3 regions of the Streptomyces sp. NBC_01428 genome follow, and region 3 is predicted to be linked to each of the others. Evidence: riboswitches for the same ligand, from Rfam matches in the RefSeq annotation. Region 3 holds a riboswitch; each other region holds the start of a gene.
What was found. A riboswitch is a leader RNA that binds a small molecule or an ion and turns the genes downstream of it on or off. The one in region 3 is predicted to bind cobalamin.
Positions count from the first base shown of each region.

Region 1: linked by a shared signal. The riboswitch ahead of OG406_RS14605 (ribonucleoside-diphosphate reductase subunit alpha) and the one ahead of OG406_RS30335 (cobalamin biosynthesis protein) in region 3 are both predicted to bind cobalamin.
Region 2: linked by a shared signal. The riboswitch ahead of metE (5-methyltetrahydropteroyltriglutamate--homocysteine S-methyltransferase) and the one ahead of OG406_RS30335 (cobalamin biosynthesis protein) in region 3 are both predicted to bind cobalamin.

Region 1 covers NZ_CP109499.1:3,404,101-3,411,881, forward strand. Annotated here, with positions in the region: gene OG406_RS14585 (extracellular solute-binding protein) at 1-544, opposite strand, end outside; gene OG406_RS14590 (GntR family transcriptional regulator) at 1,042-1,806, shown strand; gene OG406_RS14595 (DUF3311 domain-containing protein) at 2,011-2,271, shown strand; gene mctP (monocarboxylate uptake permease MctP) at 2,268-3,878, shown strand; cobalamin riboswitch at 4,173-4,312, shown strand; gene OG406_RS14605 (ribonucleoside-diphosphate reductase subunit alpha) at 4,448-6,829, shown strand; gene OG406_RS14610 (ribonucleotide-diphosphate reductase subunit beta) at 6,829-7,781, shown strand, end outside.
Region 2 covers NZ_CP109499.1:908,449-916,229, forward strand. Annotated here, with positions in the region: gene OG406_RS03965 (TetR/AcrR family transcriptional regulator) at 1-444, shown strand, start outside; gene OG406_RS03970 (GDSL-type esterase/lipase family protein) at 545-1,729, shown strand; cobalamin riboswitch at 1,891-2,109, shown strand; gene metE (5-methyltetrahydropteroyltriglutamate--homocysteine S-methyltransferase) at 2,272-4,590, shown strand; gene OG406_RS03980 (oxidoreductase) at 4,784-5,650, shown strand; gene OG406_RS03985 (hypothetical protein) at 5,773-6,216, shown strand; gene OG406_RS03990 (hypothetical protein) at 6,406-6,735, shown strand; gene OG406_RS03995 (serine/threonine-protein kinase) at 6,840-7,781, shown strand, end outside.
Region 3 covers NZ_CP109499.1:7,008,242-7,016,022, forward strand. Annotated here, with positions in the region: gene cobN (cobaltochelatase subunit CobN) at 1-2,035, opposite strand, end outside; gene OG406_RS30330 (cobyric acid synthase) at 2,032-3,594, opposite strand; gene OG406_RS30335 (cobalamin biosynthesis protein) at 3,591-4,562, opposite strand; cobalamin riboswitch at 4,670-4,810, opposite strand; gene OG406_RS30340 (hypothetical protein) at 4,946-5,164, opposite strand; gene OG406_RS30345 (inorganic phosphate transporter) at 5,185-6,426, opposite strand; gene OG406_RS30350 (lysozyme) at 6,605-7,402, opposite strand; gene OG406_RS30355 (class II aldolase/adducin family protein) at 7,747-7,781, shown strand, end outside.

The sequences.
Region 1 (7,781 bases), 3.6 Mb from region 3:
CCAGGGCGGAGGTCAGTTCCGCGTACGTCTTCGGCGGGGTCTTCACGCCGACCGAAGCCGCGATGTCCTTGCGCCAGTTGCCGACGCGGCCACCCGCGTAGTACGGCACGCCGTAGGTCTTGCCGTCGTACGTGACGGAGGCCTTGAGGCCGTCCAGCCAGGCGTCCGAGTTCTCGAGCTTCGACGTGTCCAGGGGAGCGAAGGCGCCCTTGACCATGTAGCCGAGCATCTCGGTGTTGCCCATCTCGACCACGTCGGGCACCTTGTCGGTGGCGAGGACGGCGTCGAGCTTGGTGTTCTTGTCCGGCCAGCCGTAGTACTCGTGGTTGATCTTGATGCCGGGGTGCTTCGCCTTGATGGCCGCGTCGGCCGCCTTGACCAGCTCGGGCCAGTTGTTCTGCGCGTCGACCGTGAGCCAGACCGTCAGGGCCTTCGTGTCCCCGGCCTTGTCCGACCCCCCGGACTTGTCGTCACTGTCCCCGCACGCCGCGATGGAGAACATCATGCCCGCGATACCGATCGCGGCTATCAGCTTGCGCTTCACGCCACCCTCCTCAGGGATGCCACAAACCCCCCTGCTCCCCCGCGGTGACATACGACGTGTGACCGCCCGTGGGGCCGGGACTGGACCAATGGTGTAGACCAGTACGGGGAGCTTGGCCTAGACCTAGAGGGGTGTCAAGGGTGTGTAAGCCCGTCCAGTCGGCCGTTATGGGACCTACATATGCAAGGACCTTTAAGTAGGTAAGCGGCATAAATGGCGGGGGCGTTCGGGAACCACCGGGAGACGGCGGCCGAACCGCCGGCACACCCCGGGTGACCCGCCCGTACGTCCGCGGAGACCGCGTCACGGGGCCCGTCCGTACCGCCGCGCGCACGATCACGCCCGCGCGATGGACTAGACCAACAGGAACACCGACGGTATATAGAGGGGATCACGGAGCGTGCGGGGGGACACTCGCACGAGAAGCCGTGCCACGATGTGAGCCGTGACCGACGGAACGTCGGTCGCTTCGGCATCCGGAGCCGGGAAGGCGGAGCATGAGCACCGACGTCAGCAGTGCGGAGAACGAGGGTGGGGCGCCCATCCGTACCGCGCGCGTGCCCAAGTACTACCGTCTCAAGAAACACCTGCTCGACATGACGGAGACCCTTCCGCCCGGGACACCCGTGCCGCCCGAGCGCACGCTCGCCGCGGAGTTCGACACCTCGCGCACCACCGTGCGGCAGGCGCTCCAGGAGCTGGTCGTCGAGGGCCGCCTCGAACGGATCCAGGGCAAGGGCACCTTCGTCGCCAAGCCCAAGGTGTCGCAGGCGCTCCAACTCACCTCGTACACCGAGGACATGCGCGCCCAGGGTCTCGAACCCACCTCTCAGCTCCTGGACATCGGCTACATCACCGCGGACGACGCGCTCGCCGGCCTGCTCGACATCTCGGCCGGCGGCCGGGTGCTGCGCATCGAGCGGCTGCGCCTCGCGAGCGGCGAACCGATGGCGATCGAGACGACCCACCTGTCCGCCAAGCGCTTCCCCGCCCTGCGCCGTTCGCTCGTCAAGTACACCTCTCTCTACACCGCGCTCGCCGAGGTCTACGACGTCCATCTCGCCGAGGCCGAGGAGACCATCGAGACCTCGCTGGCCACACCGCGCGAGGCCGGACTGCTCGGCACCGACGTGGGCCTGCCCATGCTGATGCTCTCCCGCCACTCGCTCGACAAGCTGGGCGAGCCGGTGGAATGGGTGCGGTCGGTGTACCGCGGCGACCGGTACAAGTTCGTCGCGCGCCTCAAGCGGCCTACGGACTGAGCGAGTTCGGGCGGCGCGCCGCCGCCCGCACGGGCCACCGGGGGCGGGACCGCGCCCGGCGGTCCCGCCGTCCCCCGAGGGCGCCGTCCGGCACGCACACCAAGCCTCCACACCGGCGCTCCGAGCAGGGGTTCCCTAAAGCTGAACCGTCGCCTAGATTGCCTGCGCGTTACACAGGTGATCGCGAGGGGACGGAGCCGCCGTATGTCAGACCTGCCCGAAGTGAAACCACCGGTGGTGACACCGGTCCGCGTGGTGATCGCGCTCTGCCTCGTCGCGCCCTTCGTCGCGATGCTGTGGGTCGGTTCCTACGCCAAGACCGACCCGACCTTCATCGGCATCCCGTTCTTCTACTGGTACCAGATGCTGTGGGTGCTCCTCTCTACGGTGCTGACGGTGACCGCGCACCAGCTCTGGCGGCGTGACCAGCGGGCCCGCGCGGCCAAGGGAGGGACCGGAGCATGAACGACGGTGTGAACGGCGTCGCTCTGGGCGTCTTCATCTTCTTCTTCCTGGCCGTCACGGTCATGGGCTTCCTGGCCGCGCGCTGGCGCAAGGCCGACAACGAACACAGCCTCGACGAATGGGGCCTGGGCGGGCGGTCGTTCGGCACCTGGGTCACCTGGTTCCTGCTCGGCGGCGACCTCTACACGGCGTACACCTTCGTCGCCGTCCCCGCGGCGATCTACGCGGCGGGCGCGGCCGGCTTCTTCGCCGTGCCCTACACGATCCTCGTGTACCCGTTGATCTTCACGTTCCTGCCCCGCCTGTGGTCGGTCTCCCACAAGCACGGCTATGTGACGACCTCGGACTTCGTGCGCGGCCGGTTCGGCTCCAAGAGCCTGTCGCTGGCCGTGGCCGTCACCGGCATCCTCGCGACCATGCCGTACATCGCGCTCCAACTGGTCGGCATCCAGGCCGTCCTCGACGTGATGGGCGTGGGCGGCGGCGAGAACACCAACTGGTTCGTCAAGGACCTGCCGCTCCTCATCGCCTTCGGCGTGCTGGCCGCGTACACCTACTCCTCGGGTCTGCGGGCCCCCGCGCTGATCGCGTTCGTGAAGGACACCCTGATCTACATCGTGATCGCGGTGGCCATCATCTACATCCCGATCAAGCTCGGCGGCTTCGACGAGATCTTCAAGGCGGCCGGCGACAAGTACACGGCGGCCGGCGCCGGCGGGGTCGTCCCGCCCGCGGCGGGCCAGTGGACCTACGCCACGCTCGCGCTGGGCTCGGCGCTGGCGCTGTTCATGTATCCGCACTCCATCACCGCGACGCTGTCCAGCCGCAGCCGCGAGGTGATCCGCCGCAACACGACCATCCTGCCCCTGTACTCGCTGATGCTGGGGCTGCTCGCCCTGCTCGGGTTCATGGCCATCGCGGCCGGCGTGAAGGTGCAGAACGGCCAGCTCGCCATCCCGCAGCTCTTCGAGACCATGTTCCCGGACTGGTTCGCGGGCGTGGCCTTCGCCGCCATCGGCATCGGGGCCCTCGTCCCGGCGGCCATCATGTCGATCGCGGCCGCGAACCTCTTCACCCGCAACATCTACAAGGACTTCATCAAGCCGGACGCGACGCCGAAGGAGGAGACCCGGGTCTCCAAGATCGTCTCGCTGCTGGTGAAGGTGGGCGCGCTGGTCTTCGTCCTGACGATGGACAAGACCGTCGCGATCAACTTCCAGCTGCTGGGCGGCATCTGGATCCTGCAGACCTTCCCCGCGCTGGTCGGCGGCCTGTTCACGCGCTGGTTCCACCGCTGGGCGCTGCTGGGCGGCTGGGCGGTCGGCATGGTCTACGGGACGCTCGCCGCCTACGGGGTGGCCTCGCCGACCCAGAAGCACTTCGGCGGCAGCTCCAAGGAGATCCCCGGCATCGGGGAGATCGGCTACATCGGCCTCACGGCGTTCGTCATGAACGTGGTCGTCTCCGTCGTCCTCACCTTCGTCCTGCGGGCGCTGAAGGCGCCGGACGGCATCGACGAGACCTCGCCCGAGGACTACACGGCCGACGCGGGCGACGCCGGGGTCGCGACCGAACTCCCGCCGGCCACGGCGGACGCGAGCCACTGACCCGACGCGCCCGCCCTGGAAACAGGGCGGGCGCGACGCGCACGGACACGGGCCGCCGGAGAGGGCATCCGGCGGCCCGTCGCCGTGTCCGTCCGACGGCCCCGCCCGCGCGCCCGCACCGGGGAGCCGGGCGGCGTCACGGGGCCGTGCGGCGACGGCGTGGGCGGCGCGTCCGGAGCCCGGCGACCTCCGGCCGCTCACCTACGAGTTGACCCTCCGGCACGCTCCGTAGCGCTCTCCGGCACCGACACGACACAACATGTGGGGGTGCTCCCTGAGCCCGGCACAAGATGTATGCTCGTGCTCGCTGTCGTCGCAGGGGAATCCGGTGCGAATCCGGAACTGTCCCGCAACGGTGTACTTGTGCGTGTTCGTGTATTGGACGTGCTCGCACACGTCTCAGTCCGAGGACCTGCCGACAGCGCACCCCGGCCACCCGGCCCGGGTGCCGACGACGTCCGGGCCTCGCGGAATGGGCCGGTGGACGCGGTGCGCTGGCTGCCCAGAAGCGCTTCCGTGTGCCCCCGTGCTCCCCGACAGGCCCCGTGCCGAGCGAGGGAGAGCCCCACGTGACCATCGCGCCAGCAGATCCGGCTTCAGTGACCGAGCACCAGGCCCCGGTGGAGACCGACGGCCCCGGAGCCGCGCTGCTGCGGACCCTGACCGACCTCACCGCCGACCTCGCCGACGCCGACCCCGGCCGGGTCGCCGCCGCGGCGCTGCGTGGCCGGTCCGCCCGCGCCGACGAGGCCGAACTGCGCGAACTGGCCACGGAGGCGGCCGCCGGACTCATCTCCGAGGACCCGGTCTACTCCCGGCTCGCCGCCCGGCTGCTCACCATCAGCATCGCCGCCGAGGCCAGGTCCCAGGGCGTCACGACCTTCTCCGAGTCGGTCGCCGTCGGCCACCGCGAGGGACTGGTCGCCGACCGCACCGCCGACTTCGTCCGGCTGCACACCGCCCGGCTCGACGCGATGATCGACACGGCCGGCGACGACCGCTTCGGCTACTTCGGTCTCCGTACGCTGCACAGCCGTTACCTGCTCCGCCACCCCATCACCCGCAAGGTCGTCGAGACGCCCCAGCACTTCATGCTGCGGGTCGCCTCCGGCCTCGCCGAGGACGACACGGCACGCGCCGTCGACGAAGTCTCCGCGCTCTACGGGCTCATGAGCCGGCTCGACTACCTCCCGTCCTCCCCCACGCTCTTCAACTCCGGTACGCGGCACCCGCAGATGTCGTCCTGCTACCTCCTCGACTCCCCGCAGGACGAGCTGGACTCCATCTACGACCGCTACCACCAGGTCGCCCGGCTGTCGAAGCACGCCGGCGGCATCGGTCTGTCGTACTCCCGCATCCGGTCGCGCGGTTCGCTGATCCGCGGCACCAACGGGCACTCCAACGGCATCGTCCCGTTCCTCAAGACCCTCGACGCCTCGGTCGCCGCGGTGAACCAGGGCGGTCGCCGCAAGGGCGCTGCCGCCGTGTACCTGGAGACCTGGCACTCCGACATCGAGGAGTTCCTGGAGCTGCGCGACAACACCGGTGAGGACGCCCGGCGTACGCACAACCTGAACCTCGCCCACTGGATCCCGGACGAGTTCATGCGCCGGGTGAACGAGGACGGCGTCTGGTCGCTCTTCTCCCCCTCGGACGTGCCCGAGCTGGTCGACCTGTGGGGCGACGCGTTCGATGCCGCCTACCGCAAGGCCGAGGAGGCGGGTCTCGCCAAGAAGACCATCCCGGCCCGCGACCTGTACGGCCGCATGATGCGCACCCTCGCGCAGACCGGCAACGGCTGGATGACCTTCAAGGACGCCGCCAACCGCACCGCCAACCAGACGGCGGAGCCCGGCCACACCGTCCACTCCTCGAACCTGTGCACCGAGATCCTGGAGGTCACGGACGACGGGGAGACCGCGGTCTGCAACCTGGGCTCGGTCAACCTCGGCGCGTTCGTCGTCGGTGACGACATCGACTGGGAGCGGCTCGACGAGACCGTGCGCACCGCGGTCACCTTCCTCGACCGGGTCGTGGACATCAACTTCTACCCGACCGAGCAGGCGGGGCGCTCCAACTCCCGCTGGCGTCCGGTCGGTCTGGGCGCGATGGGCCTCCAGGACGTCTTCTTCAAGCTGCGGCTGCCCTTCGACTCGCCGCAGGCGCGCGCCCTGTCCACCCGGATCGCCGAGCGCATCATGCTCGCCGCCTACGAGGCCTCCGCGGACCTCGCCGAGCGCAACGGGCCGCTCCCCGCCTGGGAGAAGACCCGTACCGCTCGCGGTGTGCTGCACCCCGACCACTTCGACGTCGAGCTGAACTGGCCGGAGCGCTGGGCGGCGCTGCGGCAGCGGATCGCCGAGGTCGGCATGCGCAACTCGCTGCTCCTCGCCATCGCGCCGACCGCCACCATCGCGTCCATCGCGGGCGTCTACGAGTGCATCGAGCCGCAGGTGTCGAACCTGTTCAAGCGCGAGACACTCTCCGGCGAGTTCCTCCAGGTCAACTCCTACCTGGTGGCCGAGCTGAAGAAGCTCGGCGTGTGGGACGCGCAGACCCGTGAGGCGCTGCGCGAGTCCAGCGGCTCGGTGCAGGGCTTCACCTGGGTGCCGCAGGACGTCCGCGACCTGTACCGCACGGCGTGGGAGATCCCGCAGCGCGGCCTGATCGACATGGCCGCCGCGCGGACCCCGTTCCTGGACCAGGCGCAGTCCCTGAACCTGTTCCTGGAGACGCCGACCATCGGCAAGCTCTCCTCGATGTACTCCTACGCCTGGAAGTCGGGTCTGAAGACCACGTACTACCTGCGGTCCCGTCCCGCGACGCGCATCGCCCGCGCCGCCCAGGCCCAGGCGCAGCCCGAGAAGACCATCCCCGTCCAGCAGGTCGCCGACCCCGACGCCGTCGCCTGCTCCCTGGAAAACCCCGAGTCTTGCGAGGCCTGCCAGTAATGACCGACACCCAGCACGAGAAGAACCTGCTCGACCCGGGCTTCGAACTGACTCTCCGTCCCATGCGCTACCCGGACTTCTACGAGCGCTACCGGGACGCGATCAAGAACACCTGGACCGTCGAGGAGGTCGACCTCCACTCGGACGTCGCCGACCTCGCGAAGCTGACGCCGGGTGAGCAGCACATGATCGGCCGGCTGGTCGCGTTCTTCGCGACGGGCGACTCGATCGTGTCGAACAACCTCGTGCTGACCCTGTACAAGCACATCAACTCCCCCGAGGCGCGGCTCTACCTGAGCCGTCAGCTGTTCGAGGAGGCCGTGCACGTCCAGTTCTATCTGACGCTGCTCGACACGTACCTGCCCGACCCCGCGGACCGCGCGGCGGCCTTCGACGCGGTCGAGAACATCCCGTCCATCCGCGAGAAGGCGCAGTTCTGCTTCAAGTGGATGGACTCGGTCGAGAAGATGGACCGGCTGGAGACGCAGGCCGACCGCCGCCGCTTCCTGCTGAACCTGATCTGCTTCGCCGCGTGCATCGAGGGCCTCTTCTTCTACGGTGCCTTCGCGTACGTCTACTGGTTCCGCAGCCGGGGTCTGCTGCACGGCCTGGCGACCGGCACCAACTGGGTGTTCCGCGACGAGACGATGCACATGAGCTTCGCCTTCGAGGTCGTGGACACCGTCCGCAAGGAGGAGCCGGAGCTCTTCGACGACCGGCTCCAGGAGCAGGTGACCGACATGCTGCGCGAGGCCGTCGAGGCCGAGCTGCAGTTCGGGCGCGACCTGTGCGGTGAGGGCCTGCCGGGGATGAACACCGACTCGATGCGGCAGTACCTGGAGTGCGTCGCCGACCAGCGCCTGCAGCGGCTGGGCTTCGCGCCGGTGTACGGCTCGGAGAACCCGTTCTCCTTCATGGAGCTCCAGGGTGTCCAGGAGCTGACGAACTTCTT
Region 2 (7,781 bases), 6.1 Mb from region 3:
CTCTACTCGCATGTGAAGAGCTCGCACGACCTCAAGACGCGGATCGCCCTGCTCGCCCTCGACGAACTCGCCGACCGTGGGGCGACAGCCCTGGCCGGACGGGCCGGGAAGGACGCCCTGACCGCCTTCGCGAACGTCTACCGCGACTACGCACGCGAGCACCCCGGCCGCTACGCCGCGGCGCAGCTCCGGCTGGACCCGGAGGCGGCCGCCGCCAGCGCGGGCGCGCGGCACTCACAGATGACGCGGGCGATCCTGCGGGGCTACGACCTGGTGGAACCCGACCAGACCCATGCGGTCCGCATGCTCGGCAGCGTCTTCCACGGCTACGTCAGCCTGGAGATGTCGGGCGGGTTCAGTCACAGCGCCCCGGACTCGCAGGAGAGCTGGTCACGCGTCCTGGACGCCCTGGACTCCCTGCTGCGGAACTGGCCCGCGCCCTGACCGACGCGGTAGGACCGACGGGGCCAACGGCGGACAGCGCTCGCCGGGTTCCGGAGCGTCCGCACCGTACGAATCCCCCGAACGACAGGCCCAGATCATCATGCAGAGCGAGCACGACCGGATCACCACTCCCGTCACCGCCGACCTGGTGCGGGGCGCCATCGAGCTGGAGCGCACCGCCGTCGGTCTGCTGCCCCACCGGTTGCCCGCCTGGGCGCGCGCCCAGTGCGCCGACGGTCAACTGGCCATGGCGGAGGCCCAGCCCTCGGGCGTGCGGCTGGTCTTCAGCACGCGCGCCACGACCGTCGAGCTGGACACCCTCCCGACCAAGCGGGTCTACGTGGGCGCCCCGCCACGGCCCGACGGGCGGTACGACCTCGTGGTCGACGGGCGCCTTCTGGGTGGGTCGACCGCGTCCGGCGGCAACACCCTCACCCTCGACATGACCACGGGCTCGGCGACGACCACACCCGGCCCGGTCGGCACCGTTCGTTTCACGGACCTGCCCGACGGCCCGAAGGACATCGAGATCTGGCTGCCGCACAACGAGACCGCCGAACTCGTGGCCCTGCGCACCGACGCCCCCGTCGAGCCCGCGCCGGACCACGGCCGCACGGTGTGGCTGCATCACGGCAGTTCGATCAGCCAGGGCTCCGACGCCGCGAGCCCCAGCACGACCTGGCCCGCACTGGCCGCCTCGCTGGCCGGGGTGGAACTCATCAACCTGGGGCTGGCCGGCAGCGCCCTGCTGGACCCGTTCACCGCCCGTACGCTGCGCGACACCCCCGCCGACCTCATCAGCGTCAAGCTGGGCATCAACGTCGTCAACACGGACCTGATGCGACTGCGGGCCTTCACGCCCGCCGTGCACGGCTTCCTGGACACCGTCCGCGAGGGCCACCCCACCGCACCGCTGCTGGTCGTCTCCCCCATCCTGTGCCCGATCCACGAGGACACGCCCGGCCCGAGCATGCCGGACCTCACGGCGCTGAGCAGCGGACGACTGCGGTTCCGCGCCGCCGGCGACCCCGCCGAGCGCGCGAGCGGAAAACTGACGCTCCAGATCATCCGTGCCGAACTCGCCGGGATCGTGGAACAGCGGGCCGCCGAGGACCCGAACCTGTACTACCTCGACGGACGGGAGCTGTACGGAGAGGCCGACGCCGTCGAACTCCCGCTGCCCGACGCGCTCCACCCCGACGCCGCCACCCACCGTCGTATCGGCGAACGGTTCGCGAAACTCGCCTTCGACGGCACCCGGGGCTTCCCCGGGCCCTCCGCCTGAAGTACGGGACCAGGCGCGGACCCGACCACATCACCCGGGCGCGTCACCAGGGCCGTCCGCCGCCCTCCGTACACCGGTTGACGTGCTCCGATCCCCACCCGGGGGTCTCGTACGACCATCCGGGATGTGGGCGTTCTCCCCAGCACGGCGTCCGTCCGCATAGGGTGACGTCCGCAGCTGGTTCGCCCCGTCCGCCAGACGGGATGCGTCGTAAGAGGGAACCCGGTGGGAATCCGGGACTGCCCCGCAGCGGTGAGCGGGAACGACCGCCGTCATACGCACTGGGCCCGGCCGGGTCTGGGAAGCGACGGCCAGTAGGTGACCTCCGTCCGGAGGGCGTGCCCGCGAGTCCGAAGACCTGCCCGCTGCCCGTGCGCGACCCATCGCGCGCGGACATCCCGGTGACCTCGTGGGCGGGTCGGCGTACATACCTGGCGGCACGGCCGCGCTCCGGCGCGCCACGTCCTCCCGCCCGGTGCGTCACCCTTCGCGCTCACGGCTCCCATCGGGATCCAAGGAGACATCTCGCGAAGGAGATTTCCGTGACCACGAAGACCGCAGCCGCGGCAGCACGGGCCACCGTGTACGGCTACCCCCGCCAGGGTCCGAACCGGGAACTGAAGAAGGCGATCGAGGGCTACTGGAAGGGCCGCGTCAGCGCCGACGCCCTCCGTGCCACCGCCGCCGAACTGCGCAGCTCCACCTGGCGGCAGCTCGCCGAAGCCGGCATCGACGAAGTACCGACCGGCGACTTCTCGTACTACGACCACGTCCTGGACACCAGCGTCATGGTCGGCGCCGTCCCCGAGCGTCACCGGGAGGCCGTCGCCGCCGACACCCTCGACGGATTCTTCGCGATGGCCCGCGGCACCCAGGACGTGGCGCCGCTGGAGATGACCAAGTGGTTCGACACGAACTACCACTACCTGGTACCCGAGTTGGGCCCGGACACCGTCTTCACCACCGACTCGTCCAAGCAGGTCGCCGAACTCAAGGAGGCCCTGGCGCTCGGACTGTCGGCCCGTCCGGTCCTGGTCGGCCCCATCACCTATCTGCTCCTCGCCAAGCCCGCCCCGGGTGTGTCCGCGGACTTCGACCCGCTGACCCTCCTGGACCGGCTGCTGCCGGTCTACACCGAGGTGCTCGCCGACCTGCGTGCCGCCGGTGCCCAGTGGGTCCAGCTCGACGAACCCGCTCTCGTCCAGGACCGTACGAACGCCGAACTGAACGCCGCCGAGCGCGCCTACCGGGCTCTCGGGGCTCTCACCGACCGTCCGAAGCTGCTCGTCGCGTCGTACTTCGACCGGCTCGGCGAGGCCCTGCCCGTTCTCGCCAAGGCTCCGGTCGAGGGACTCGCCCTCGACTTCACCGACGCGGCGGCCGCGAACCTGGACGCGCTCGCCGCCGTCGGCGGTCTGCCGGGCAAGCGGCTCGTCGCCGGGGTCGTCAACGGCCGCAACATCTGGGTCAACGACCTGGAGAAGTCACTCGCCACGCTGGGCACCCTGCTGGGTCTGGCCGGGCAGGTCGACGTGGCCGCGTCCTGCTCGCTGCTGCACGTACCGCTGGACTCCGCCGTCGAGCGCGACATCGAACCGCAGGTCCTGCGCTGGCTCGCCTTCGCCCGCCAGAAGACCGCCGAGATCGTCACGCTCGCCCGGGGGCTCTCGCACGGCACGGACGCCATCGCGACCGAGCTCGCCGCCAACCGGGCCGATCTCGCCGCCCGCGCGGGCTCGGCGCTCACCCACGACCCAGCCGTGCGCGCCCGTGCCGCCGCCGTCACGGCCACCGACTCCCGCCGCTCGCAGCCCTACGCCGAACGGACCGTCGCCCAGCGCGCCCACCTCGGCCTCCCGCTGCTGCCGACCACCACCATCGGCTCCTTCCCGCAGACCGCCGAACTCCGTGCGGCCCGGGCCGGCCTGCGCACCGGACGCACCGACGTCGCCGGATACGAGGAGCGCATCAGGAGCGAGATCGGCGAGGTCATCGCCTTCCAGGAGAAGACCGGCCTGGACGTCCTCGTGCACGGCGAGGCCGAACGCAACGACATGGTCCAGTACTTCGCCGAACAGCTCACCGGCTACCTCGCCACGCAGCACGGCTGGGTCCAGTCCTACGGCACCCGGTACGTGCGTCCGCCGGTCCTGGCCGGCGACATCTCCCGCCCGGAACCGATGACGGTGCGCTGGACGACGTACGCCCAGTCGCTCACCGACCGGCCCGTCAAGGGCATGCTCACCGGGCCGGTCACCATGCTCGCCTGGTCGTTCGTCCGCGACGACCAGCCGCTCGGCGACACCGCCCGCCAGGTCGCCCTCGCCCTGCGCGACGAGGTGAACGACCTGGAGGCGGCCGGCACTTCGGTGATCCAGGTCGACGAACCCGCACTGCGCGAGACCCTGCCGCTGCGCGCGACGGACCGCCCCGCCTACCTCGACTGGGCGACCGAGGCGTTCCGCCTCACCACCGCGGGCGTCCGGCCGGGCACCCAGATCCACACCCACATGTGCTACGCCGAGTTCGGGGACATCGTCCAGGCGATCGACGACCTCGACGCCGACGTCATCAGCCTGGAGGCCGCGCGGTCCCACATGCAGGTCGCCGGCGAACTCGCCGAGCACGGCTATCCGCGCGAGGCGGGCCCGGGGGTCTACGACATCCACTCGCCGCGCGTGCCGGGCGCCGACGAGGCGGCCGTCCTGCTGCGCAAGGGACTTGAGGCCATCCCGGCCGAACGGCTGTGGGTCAACCCCGACTGCGGGCTGAAGACCCGCGGCTGGCCCGAGACCCGAGCCTCCCTGGAGAACCTGGTCAGCGCGGCCCGCACGGTCCGCACGGAGCTGTCCGGGTCCTGACCCACGAGGAACGCCGGCCGGGGGACACCACGGGGCGTCCCCCGGCCGGCGACCTTTCGTCCTTGTCTGCCGCCCAGATCTGCTGATCATGGCGGGTTCAACACAACTGGCCCGCCATGGCCTCGCGTTCGACGCCCTCTTCGGTTCCGGTCGACAAGATCGCACCTGAATTCGGCGTACTAGGGTGATGATCGTGACAACAGAGCGATGGGCACTGGGCGGCGACCTGAACGTCGCACGCATCGGTTACGGGACGATGAAGCTGACCGGCTGGCCGCGGGGCGACCGGCCGGACCGGGAGACCGCTCTCGGTGTACTGCGGCGTGCCGTGGAGCGTGGGGTGAACCACCTCGACACCTCGCACTACTACGCACGGGACGGGGTGGCGGCCAACGAGCTGATCCGGGAGGCGCTGCACCCGTACCCGGACGACCTGGTGATCGTGACGAAGGTGGGCGCGCTGGTCGAGGGGGCCGACATCGCGCTGCCCGCCGACCGGAAGACCGGCCTCACCCCCGACAACCTGCGACGTGGTGTCGAGGCGAACCTCCGCTCCCTGGGCCTGGACCGGCTCGACGTGGTGAACCTGCGCATGGGCGACGTCGACCGGCCCGGCGCCTCCCTCGCGGAGCCGCTGGAGGCCCTGCTCGCGTTGCGCGACGAAGGCCTCATCCGGCACCTCGGCGTCTCCAACGTCACGCTGGAGGAGTTCGAGGCGGCGCGCGCGATCGCTCCGATCGCCTGCGTCCAGAACCTCTACAACCTGTCCCGACGGGACGACGACGCCCTCGTCGACGCCTGCGCGGCTGCCGGCATCGCGTACGTGCCCTTCTTCCCGGTGGGCGGCTTCCAGCCCGTCACCGCCGAGCGGCTGGACACCGTCGCCGCCCGTCACGGCGCGACCGTGCCGCAGGTGGCCCTCGCCTGGCTGCTCGCCCGGTCACCGAACATCCTCCTCATCCCCGGCACGGGCTCGGCCGCCCACCTGGAGGAGAACATCGACGCGGGCACGCTGAAGCTGACCGCCGAAGATCTCGCGGACCTGGAGGTCGGCCGATAAGCGGCGGCAGAGCGACCCTCGAAGAGACCGCGGCGCCGACCGCGGGCCGCGAGGGCGCACGGCGCTGGCCGGTCTACACGGGCGTCGCGGTCGTCTTCCTCGCTCTGCTCGCGGGCGGGATCGTGTGGCTGTTCCAGGACGAGCTGTTCAAGCCGTTCGGGGACGCACGGGCCTGTGAGGGCAGCACGACCGAGCTGCCCCAAGTGATCTCGGCCGGCGGCGTCCCGCTCCCCGCGGATGCTTCGGACGTCCACTACGCCACCCGCGAGGGCACCGCCCAGGTCTCCTTCCTGAGCGACCGGATACCTGACTACCTGCACCGCGCGGGACTCCTGCCGCAGGACGCGAAGCCGTTCGCCGAGCAGTACGGCAGCGCCTACGGGCTCGCGACGGACGAGGGGGAACTCCCCAAGGGGCTGTGCGGCCCGGCCTTGAAGGGACCCGCCTGGAGCTACATCACCAGGGGCCCGGGTACTGGAGTGAACGTCCTGATCGAGCGGTCCCCCGTCGACCCCGGCCTGTTCCGCTCCCCCGCCCGGGCCGTCGTCACGTTCGACATCACCTGAGGTCCTCCCCGCCGCTCTCCAGGGTGACCTGCTTCGCCCGAGGGGGCGGCGCGTGTCGGCCGAACGGCTTCGTCCGGGGGCCCGGCGGAGGTAGGGTCCGCGAACTGATCCACTTCTGTTGCCGATTCGGGCCAATCCGCGACCGCTCCGGCTACGAATGGTTTGGGAGGACTCCGAGGGAGGACGGTCATGGCGGGATCGGCTCGTGTCCGGATCATCGCGCTGGCGGGCCGACGCAGCTGGATCGTGGTGGAGGGACGGCTTCCGCGGTCCGCGGCCTCGTATCTCTCCGCCGTGTTGCGGGAGAGGTGCGGGCAGCAGGCCGTGGTCTTCCTCGACCTGCGGCAGGCCCAGCTGTCCGGCGACCAGGAACCGCGCGGCGCGTTCCTGCCCGACGGCCCCCGCGTGTTCCACGTCATGGCCGAAGAACCCTGGCGATCCCTCCTCGCCCGCGACCGCCGTGTGCGCTGGCACGGCTGCGCCGAGGAGGCGTGGCAGGCCTGGTGCTCCGGTCCCTGACGGCTGGAACCGATCCGGCCTGAATCGTGTCTCACAGCACACGGCTGGGAGCGCGTGGGGGCCGGAGCGCCTCACGTGTCCCAGGTCTCGGGGGGGGGTGGGGCATGAGCACGTGGGCGGTACCGGGGTACGCCGAGTCACGGGAACTCGGGTCGGGGGCGAGCGGACGGGTCGCGCTGGCCGTGCACCAGGAGACGGGGCTGCCCGTCGCGGTCAAGTATCTGAGTGAGTCGCTGCGCACCCGCCCGGGTTTCGTGCGGGAGTTCAGGGCGGAGGCCCGGCTGCTCGGTGGCCTGCGCAGCGCCCACGTGGCGGGGTTGTACGAGTACGTGGAGAGCCCGGACGGCGCGGCGATCGTCATGGAACTGGTCGACGGTGTCAGTCTGCGGACCCTGCTCGGTAGGGAGGCGCCCCTCTCCCCCGAGGCCGCGCTCGTCCTGCTCAAGGGCTCGCTGCTCGGGCTCGCGGACGCCCATCGGATCGGCGTGGTGCACCGCGACTACAAGCCGGAGAACGTTCTCGTCCGTTCGGACGGCACCTCGAAGCTGGTGGACTTCGGGATCGCTGCCGCCGACGGCACCACCGCGGGTATCGCGGGCACTCCGTCGTACATGGCTCCGGAACAGTGGACCGGCGCCCCCGCGTCCCCGGCCGCCGACGTGTACGCCGCGACCGCCACGTTCTTCGAGTGCCTCACCGGCCGGAAGCCCTACACGGGCGAGAACCTGGCCGAGCTCGCGCTGCAGCACGTGGACGGGCCCATCCCCGCCGACGAGGCGCCCGAGCCCGTCCGCTCCCTGGTGCGCCGCGGGTTGGCGAAAACGCCCGAGCAACGTCCCACCGACGCCGAGGACTTCGTGGCGGAGCTGGAGGCCACCGCGGGCGGGGCGTACGGACCGGACTGGGAGGAACGCGGACGCGGACGCCTCGCGGCTCTCGCCGCGCTCTCGCTGCTGCTTCTGCCCCATGCCCCCGTCAAGCCGCGCAACAGCGTCACGGACACGGCGCGAACCGTCCTCGGCAGGACCCCCGACGTGCTGCGCGCC
Region 3 (7,781 bases):
CGCCCCACACCTGCGCGGCGCGCAGCACGGCCAGCACCAGGTTCACCCGGGGCTCCGCCTCCGGGCCGCCGCCCAGGATGTGCAGGCCGTCGCGGATCTGCACGTCCTTGATCTCGCACAGATAGCCGTCGATGTGCATGACGAAGGAGTCGAAGTCCCCGTCGTCCGGCTGCTCGTCGACGTGCAGGTCGTGATGGAGCTCCGCGGCCTTCACCAGCGTCCAGATCTGCGCGCGGACCGCCGGGGCCTTCGTCGGGTCCAGGTCGGACACCAGCGCGTACTCGTCGAGGAGCTGCTCCAGCTTCGCGAGGTCCCCGTAGGTGTCCGCGCGGGCCATCGGCGGCACGAGGTGGTCGACGACCGTGGCGTGGCCGCGCCGCTTGGCCTGCGTGCCCTCGCCCGGGTCGTTGACGATGAACGGGTAGACCAGGGGGAGTTCACCGAGGACCGCGTCGGGCGCGCAGCCGCCGCTGAGCCCGAGCCCCTTGCCCGGCAGCCACTCCATCGTGCCGTGCTTGCCCATGTGCACGACGGCGTCCGCGCCGAAACTGTTCTCCAGCCAGCGGTAGGCGGCCATGTAGTGGTGCGACGGCGGCATGTCCGGGTCGTGGTAGATCGCGATCGGGTTCTCGCCGAAGCCGCGCGGCGGCTGGATCATCACCACGACGTTCCCGAACTGCAGGCACGCCAGCACGATGTCCTCGCCGTCCACGTAGAGCGAGCCCGGCGGTTCGCCCCACGTCTCCAGCATGCCCGCGCGCAGGCCGGGGTCGAGCGTGTCGAACCAGGCCCGGTAGTCCGCGAGCGGCACGCGTGCCGGGGCGGCGGCGAGCTGCTCCTCGGTCAGCCACTCCACGTCGTGACCGCCGGCCGCGATGAGCCGGTGGATCAACTCGTCCCCGTTGTCGGGGTATTCGCTGACCCCGTAGCCCGCGTCGCGCAGCGCGTCGAGCACCCGTACCGCCGAGGCGGGGGTGTCGAGACCGACCGCGTTGCCGACCCGCGAGTGCTTGGTCGGGTAGGCGGTGAAGACGATCCCGAGCTTCTTCTCCGCGTTCGGCTTGTGCTTCAACAGGGCGTGCCGCAGGGCGATCCCGGCGACGCGCGCCGCCCGCTCCGGATCGGCGACGTACACCGGGACGTCGTCCGGGCCCTGCTCCTTGAAGGAGAACGGCACCGTGATCAGCCGGCCGTCGAACTCCGGGATCGCCACCTGCATCGCCGCGTCCATGGGGGACAGCGCCGCGTCCGACGCGTCCCAGGCGCTCTTCGACGAGGTCAGGCAGAGCCCTTGGAGGACGGGGATGTCGAGGTCGGCGAGCGCTCCGATGTCCCAGGCCTCCTCGTCGCCGCCCGCGGACGCCTGCGAGGCGTGGGTGCCGCCGGCCGCGAGAACGGTGGCGACGAGCGCGTCGGCCCGGCCGAGGATCTCGTACAGGCCCGCGTCCGCGTCGCGCAGCGAACCGCAGTACACGGCAAGGGCGTTGGCGTCGCGCGCCTCGATCGCGTCGCACAGCGTGTCGACGAACGCGGTGTTCCCGGACAGCTCGTGCGCCCGGTAGAACAGCACGCCGACGGTCGGCCGGCCCTCGACGAACGCGCGCTCGCCGTGGACCCCGAACGCGGCGGTCCTGTGCGGCTCCTCGAACCCCTCACCCGTCAGCAGCACGGTGTCGGAGAGGAACCGGGCCAGCTCGGCGAGGTTGGCCGGGCCGCCCTCGACGAGATAGCGCAGCGCCTCCGCGACCACCCCCGCGGGCACCGACGACTCGGCCATCAGCTCGGCGTCCGGGACGGACTCGCCGCCCAGCAGCACGGTGGGGACACCGGACGCCTTCAGGAAGGCCAGCCCGTCCTCCCACGCCCGCTTGCCGCCGAGCAGCCGTACGACGACGAGGTCGGCCCCCTCGACGAGCGCGGGGAGTTCGTCCGTGACGTCCACCCGGGTCGGATTGCCGATCCGGTAGGCGGCGCCGGAGGCGCGGGCCGCCAGCAGATCCGTGTCGGCGGTCGACAACAACAACACTGTGCTCATGCGGGCGCTCCCGGTGGAATGAAAGGCAGTCCTTGCGGCGCGCCCGACTCGATGAGCCGCCACAGCGCGTCCGTGTCCGCGTGTTCCTCGATCAGGTCGCCGAGCCGGTCCAGCTGCTCCTCGCGCAGCGCCGCGAACGACGTGTCGGCCGCCGGCACGAAGCGGCGGCCCGCGGCGGCGGCCACCTCGCGCAGGAAGGCCCGGCGGAAACCGTCCGACTCCAGTGAGCCGTGCCAGTGCGTACCCCAGACGGCGCCGACCCGGCAGCCGTCCAGGAAGGCGTCCCCGCCGGTCACTTCGGCGACCCCGTGATGGATCTCGTATCCCTCGACGCTCTCGCCGAGGGCCTCGCCGACCGGCCGGGTCAGTGTCTTCTCCCGCGCGAACCGCACGCGGACGGGGAGCAGTCCGAGCCCATCGACCTGCCCGGCCTTCGACTCGACCTCGTCCTCGATGTGCTCCCCGAGGAGCTGGAAGCCACCGCAGATCCCCAGCACCGGGCGGCCCTCGGCGGCCCGGCGGGCGATCGCGTCCGCGAGGCCGCGTTCGCGCAGCCACGCCAGCGCCTTCACGGTGCCCCGGGTCCCGGGCACGACGACCAGGTCCGCGTCGGCCAGTTCCTCGGCCCGGTCCACGAACCGCACGACGACGCCCGGTTCGGCGGCCAGCGCGTCCACGTCGGTGAAGTTCGACATCAACGGGACCGCGCACACCGCGACCCGCAGGAGGTCCGCGCCCACGGGGGAGGAGACGGCCGACTCGCGGACCGTGCCGCGCAGCGAGACCCGCAGCCCGTCCTCCTCGTCGATGCCCAGACCGTGCCGGAAGGGCAGCACGCCGTAGGTGCGGCGCCCGGTGAGACCGTGCAGCATGTCGAGTCCGGGCTCCAGCAGGCTCACGTCGCCGCGGAACTTGTTGACGAGGAACCCGGCGACGAGCGCCTGGTCCTCGGGCGACAGCAGGGCGACCGTCCCGAAGAACGAGGCGAACACCCCGCCCCGGTCGATGTCTCCGACGACGAGCACGGGCAGCCCCGCGTTCCGCGCCACCCCCATGTTCACGATGTCGGTGCGCCGCAGATTGATCTCGGCCGGACTGCCGGCTCCCTCACAGATCACCGCGTCATACGTGCCCCGCAACTGCTCCAGACAGTCGAGAACCGTTCCGAGCAGTGCCTCCCGGTGGCCCCCGACGGACTCCCCGCCGGAGGACGCGGCGGCCGACAGCGGATTCCCGGGCGCCCCGAAGAACCCGCGGGCGCTCATCTCGCCCACCGGCCTGCCCATCAGGACGACCTGGCTGCTGCGGTCGCTGCCCGGCTTGAGCAGCACGGGGTTCATCAGCGCCGTCGGCTCCACGCGGGCGGCCTGCGCCTGCATGGCCTGCGCCCGTCCGATCTCGGCGCCCTCCCGCGTGACGAACGAGTTCAGGGACATGTTCTGCGCCTTGAACGGCGCGACCTTCACACCCCGGCGCACCAGCCACCGGCAGATCCCGGCGGTCACGACGCTCTTGCCCGCGTCGGAGGTGGTCCCGGCGATCAACAGCCCGCCGCTCATACGGTGCGTCCCCCTCTGGCCGGCTGCCCGGTCGGTCTCCCTGTCAGCAGGACACGCGCGGCGGCACTCACGCCGAGCGCCAGCCAGCCGACGCGACGGGAGAGCCGTACGGCCCGCTCGATGTCGGCGACCCGGACAGGGCGCCCGGCGTCGTTGAGCACGGGCCGGTGCTCGACCCGGCCTCCGTACGAGAGGGGCCCGCCGAGCCGTACGCCGAGGGCACCGGCGAAGGAGGCCTCCACCGGCCCGGCGTTGGGGCTCGGATGCCTGCGCGCGTCGGCCCGCCAGGCCCGGACGGCGCCCCGCGGGTCGGGCCCGGCCACGCTCGCGAGGACGGCGGTCAGCCGGGCTCCGGGCCAGCCGGCGACGTCGTCGAGGCGCGCCGAAGCCCAGCCGTAGCGGCGGTACTTGGGGGACTTGTGCCCGACCATCGCGTCGAGCGTGTTCACGGCGCGGAAGGCGACCAGACCGGGCACGCCGGCGGCGGCGCCCCAGACCAGGGCGCCGACCACCGCGTCGGAGGTGTTCTCGGCGACCGACTCGACGACGGCCCGGGCGATCCCGTCGGCGTCCAGCGCCTGCGGGTCGCGTCCGCACAGATGCGGCAGCCGCTCCCGGGCGACGTCGATGTCCCCGGCCGCGAGCGCGCCGCCGACGGCCCGTGCCTCACGGCCGAGGGAGGTGCCCCCGACGACGGCCCAGGTGGCGGCGGCGGTCAGGGCGACGGACCCGGTGCCCGAGGAACGCAGGGCACGGCCGGCGAGCGCGGCGAGGCCGGTGGCACCGCCCACGCACACGGCTGTGTGCAGCGCGCCCCACCCGCGGTGGTCGCGCCACAGGGTCCGCTCGACGGCCCCGGCCGCCCGCCCGAACGCGGCGACCGGATGCGCCCGGCGGGGATCGCCGAGCAGCAGGTCGCCGAGGAGGCCGGCGGCGGCGCCGTACGCGAAGACGCGATCGGCCCGCACGGGGTCAGCCCGCCGTGGGGTGCGGCAGAACTCTCACGGACAACGGGACCGGCAACGGGCAGCCGCGCATGGCGATATGTCCTCACTCAGGGTGTCCACGCCCTGGTTCGACGAGACCGGCGGCGAGAGTTCCTGGCTCCCGGGGAGTTTCCTCCCCGATGACAGTGGCGGGACCGCGCCGGATTCGCACCGGCTTCCTCTCATGCCGCCGTACTTGGCTCCGGCAGTCCACCACGGGGTGAGAAGGGCCGTCAACTTGCTGTTGACCTGCGGAGGGAGAGTGTGCGAAGGCCCACACAGCAGTGGGGTGCGGGACGGAGATCCGTCCCGCACCCCACGTGAAGTGCTGCCCGGGAACGGCCTGTTCGGGGCCGTTCGTCCGGTTACTTGCTCATGATGAGAGAGATGCCGTACGCGACCGCCGCGGCGCAGGCCGCGAAGCAGACGTAGGCGCCGGTGGCCGCCGCGACGGCGGAACCGCCCTGGGCCGACTCCTTCTTGGAGAGGCCGGCGACGCCGAGGGTGAAGAGGCCGACGAGGACGACGGTGGCTCCGAGACTGACCCCGAAGACGGACCCGAGGGCTGACCAGTCGATGTGCATGCTGTTTCTTCCTTCGGTTGTCAGGCCACGCGCGACGGCGCCGACGACGGGTTCGCCGTGGGCTCGGCGGGTGCGGGGATGGTGGCCGTGAGTTCCTCGGCCACGGTGCCGGCCGGGGGCGGGGTGACGGCGGCGATGGCCGTGGTGACCACCCCGGCGGGCTCGTCGGCGTTCACGTTGGTGTGGTCGATGACCTCGCGGCGCGAGCGGCGCCAGATCGCGAAGCTGGAGGCGACCAGGAAGACGGCGACGAGCGTGGTGCCCCAGGCGCCGAAGCCGGTGACCCACTCGGCGAGCGCGGCGACCAGGGCGGCGGCGGGCAGCGTCAGTGCCCAGGCGACGAACATCCGGGTGGCGGTGGACCAGCGGACCACGCCGCCCTTGCGGCCGAGGCCCGCACCCATCACGGAGCCGGAGACGGCGTGCGTGGTGGAGAGGGAGAAGCCGATGTGCGCGGAGGCGAGGATGACCGTCGCGGCGCTGGTCTGGGCGGCGAAGCCCTGCTGCGGCTGGAGGTCGGTCAGGCCCTTGCCCATGGTGCGGATGATGCGCCAGCCGCCCAGGTAGGTGCCGAGCGCGATCGCGAGACCGGCGGAGAGGATGACCCAGACCGGCGGGTCCGAGTCGGGAGCGACGGCGCCACCGGCGACCAGGGCCAGGGTGATGATGCCCATCGTCTTCTGCGCGTCGTTGGTGCCGTGGGCCAGCGAGACCAGGCCCGCGGAGGCTATCTGGCCGGCGCGGTACCCCTTCTCGGTGGCCTTGCCACCGGCGTTCCTGCTGAGCCGGTACGACAGCCGGGTGGCCAGCATCGCGGCCAGACCGGCCACGATCGGAGCCGCGACGGCGGGTATGAGCACCTTGCCGACCAGGACGTCCCCGTGCACCGCGCCGGTGCCGGCCGAGGCGATGGTGGCGCCGACCAGGCCACCCATGAGGGCGTGGGAAGAGCTGGACGGGAGTCCGATGAGCCACGTCACCAGGTTCCAGAGGATCGCGCCCACCAGGGCGGCGAAGATCACTTCTGGCTGGATGCCGGACTCGTCGACGAGGCCTTTGGAGATCGTGTTGGCGACCTCCACCGAGAGGAAGGCGCCGACAAGGTTCAGCACGGCGGACATGGCCACCGCAACCTTGGGCTTGAGTGCGCCGGTCGAGATGGTGGTGGCCATCGCGTTGGCGGTGTCGTGGAAACCGTTCGTGAAATCGAACACGAGAGCGGTAACGATCACGATTCCGAGGAGGAGCGTGATGTGTTCCATTTACCCAGGCTTCTGTTGGACGTCAGTGGCAGGTGGACCGTAAGCAACCTGGATGAACGGAAGATGAACTGGGTCGGGCTTTGTGGTGTCCCGAACGGCGAATCCGCGTTCCGCTTGTCTCCAGGGGGAGATGCCGGGGTTCGAACGGAGGCGGAATGCCGGGCTCCGGTACGGATCGCTATCCCCGCGCCAGCCGTTCGAGGCCGGCCGGGGAGCCGTGGAAGAGATCCTGGTCACCCGGCAGGCCGCCGGTGGTGTCGTACTGCCAGAAGGTCCAGGTGGACCAGCCCGCGGGGAGCGCCCCCGGGTCGGCCGCGCCGTAGCGTGCCAGCCAGAGGGCGTGCCGTGCGGCGAAGGCGCGGCTGGAACCGGTGCAGGTGTTCCACCAGTGCGCGGTCGTGTAGATGACCGGCGTCCGGCCCGTCTCCCGCTCGACCTCGTCGCTGAACTCCCTGATCCAGCGCACCATGGCGGCCGGGCGCAGGCCGTAGCAGGAGCGCCGCCGGGCGTACGGGTCGTACTCGATGTCCAGCGCGGGCGGCAGCGTCCGGCCGTCGGCGCGCCAGGCTCCGCCGTTGCGCACGAAGTACGCGGCCTGGTCGGTGCCGGACGACTTGTCCGGCACGGCGAAGTGGTAGGCGCCCCGCAGCAGCCCGGCCGTTCCCGCTCCGTCGTACTGCCGGGTGAAGTAGGGGTTGCGGTAGGCCGTGGACTCGGTCGCCTTCACGTAGACGAATCCCGCGCCCTTCGCCTTCGCGCTCCGCCAGTCGACGTCCTTCTGGTGCGAGGAGACGTCGTGCCCCCGGACACCGCCGTGAGGCCGGCTCGAGCTCCGGGGCGGGCGCTCGGCCTCGGCAGGGGTCCGGGCCTGCGCGGGGAGGGCGGCGAGCGCGGCACCCGCGACGGTGAGCGCCGCCACGACGGCGGTCACCGCGGCCCTCGAACGCCGACGGAGCAGATGGTGATCACGGGCCATGCGGCGTCCCCCCGGAACGGCTGCGTACGCGGCAAACCCCCGGAGGTTACTGGAAGACGGGGCGATGCCGCCCATCCCGACCGATCCCGGGCGATCTTCGGTGATCCCCTTCCTCCCGGCCCTCAAGGCGTGGCGCACGGAGCATGAGCACCGGCGCCGGCCGGCCAACGGCAAACGCCGTTCGCCCCGAAGTGGATCCGCCCGCGGAGTGTTGACGTCGGCGACTGGCAGGATCGCGGGATCACGGCACGCCCGGACGGACCGGCGAGGCGACGGACGGGACGCCAGGGCCGACGGCGCGGGTGCTGCGGGCCATACAGGCGGGACGGCGGGAGGACGTACGGATGACGGACGGGCATGACGCGCGGGACGGGCAGAA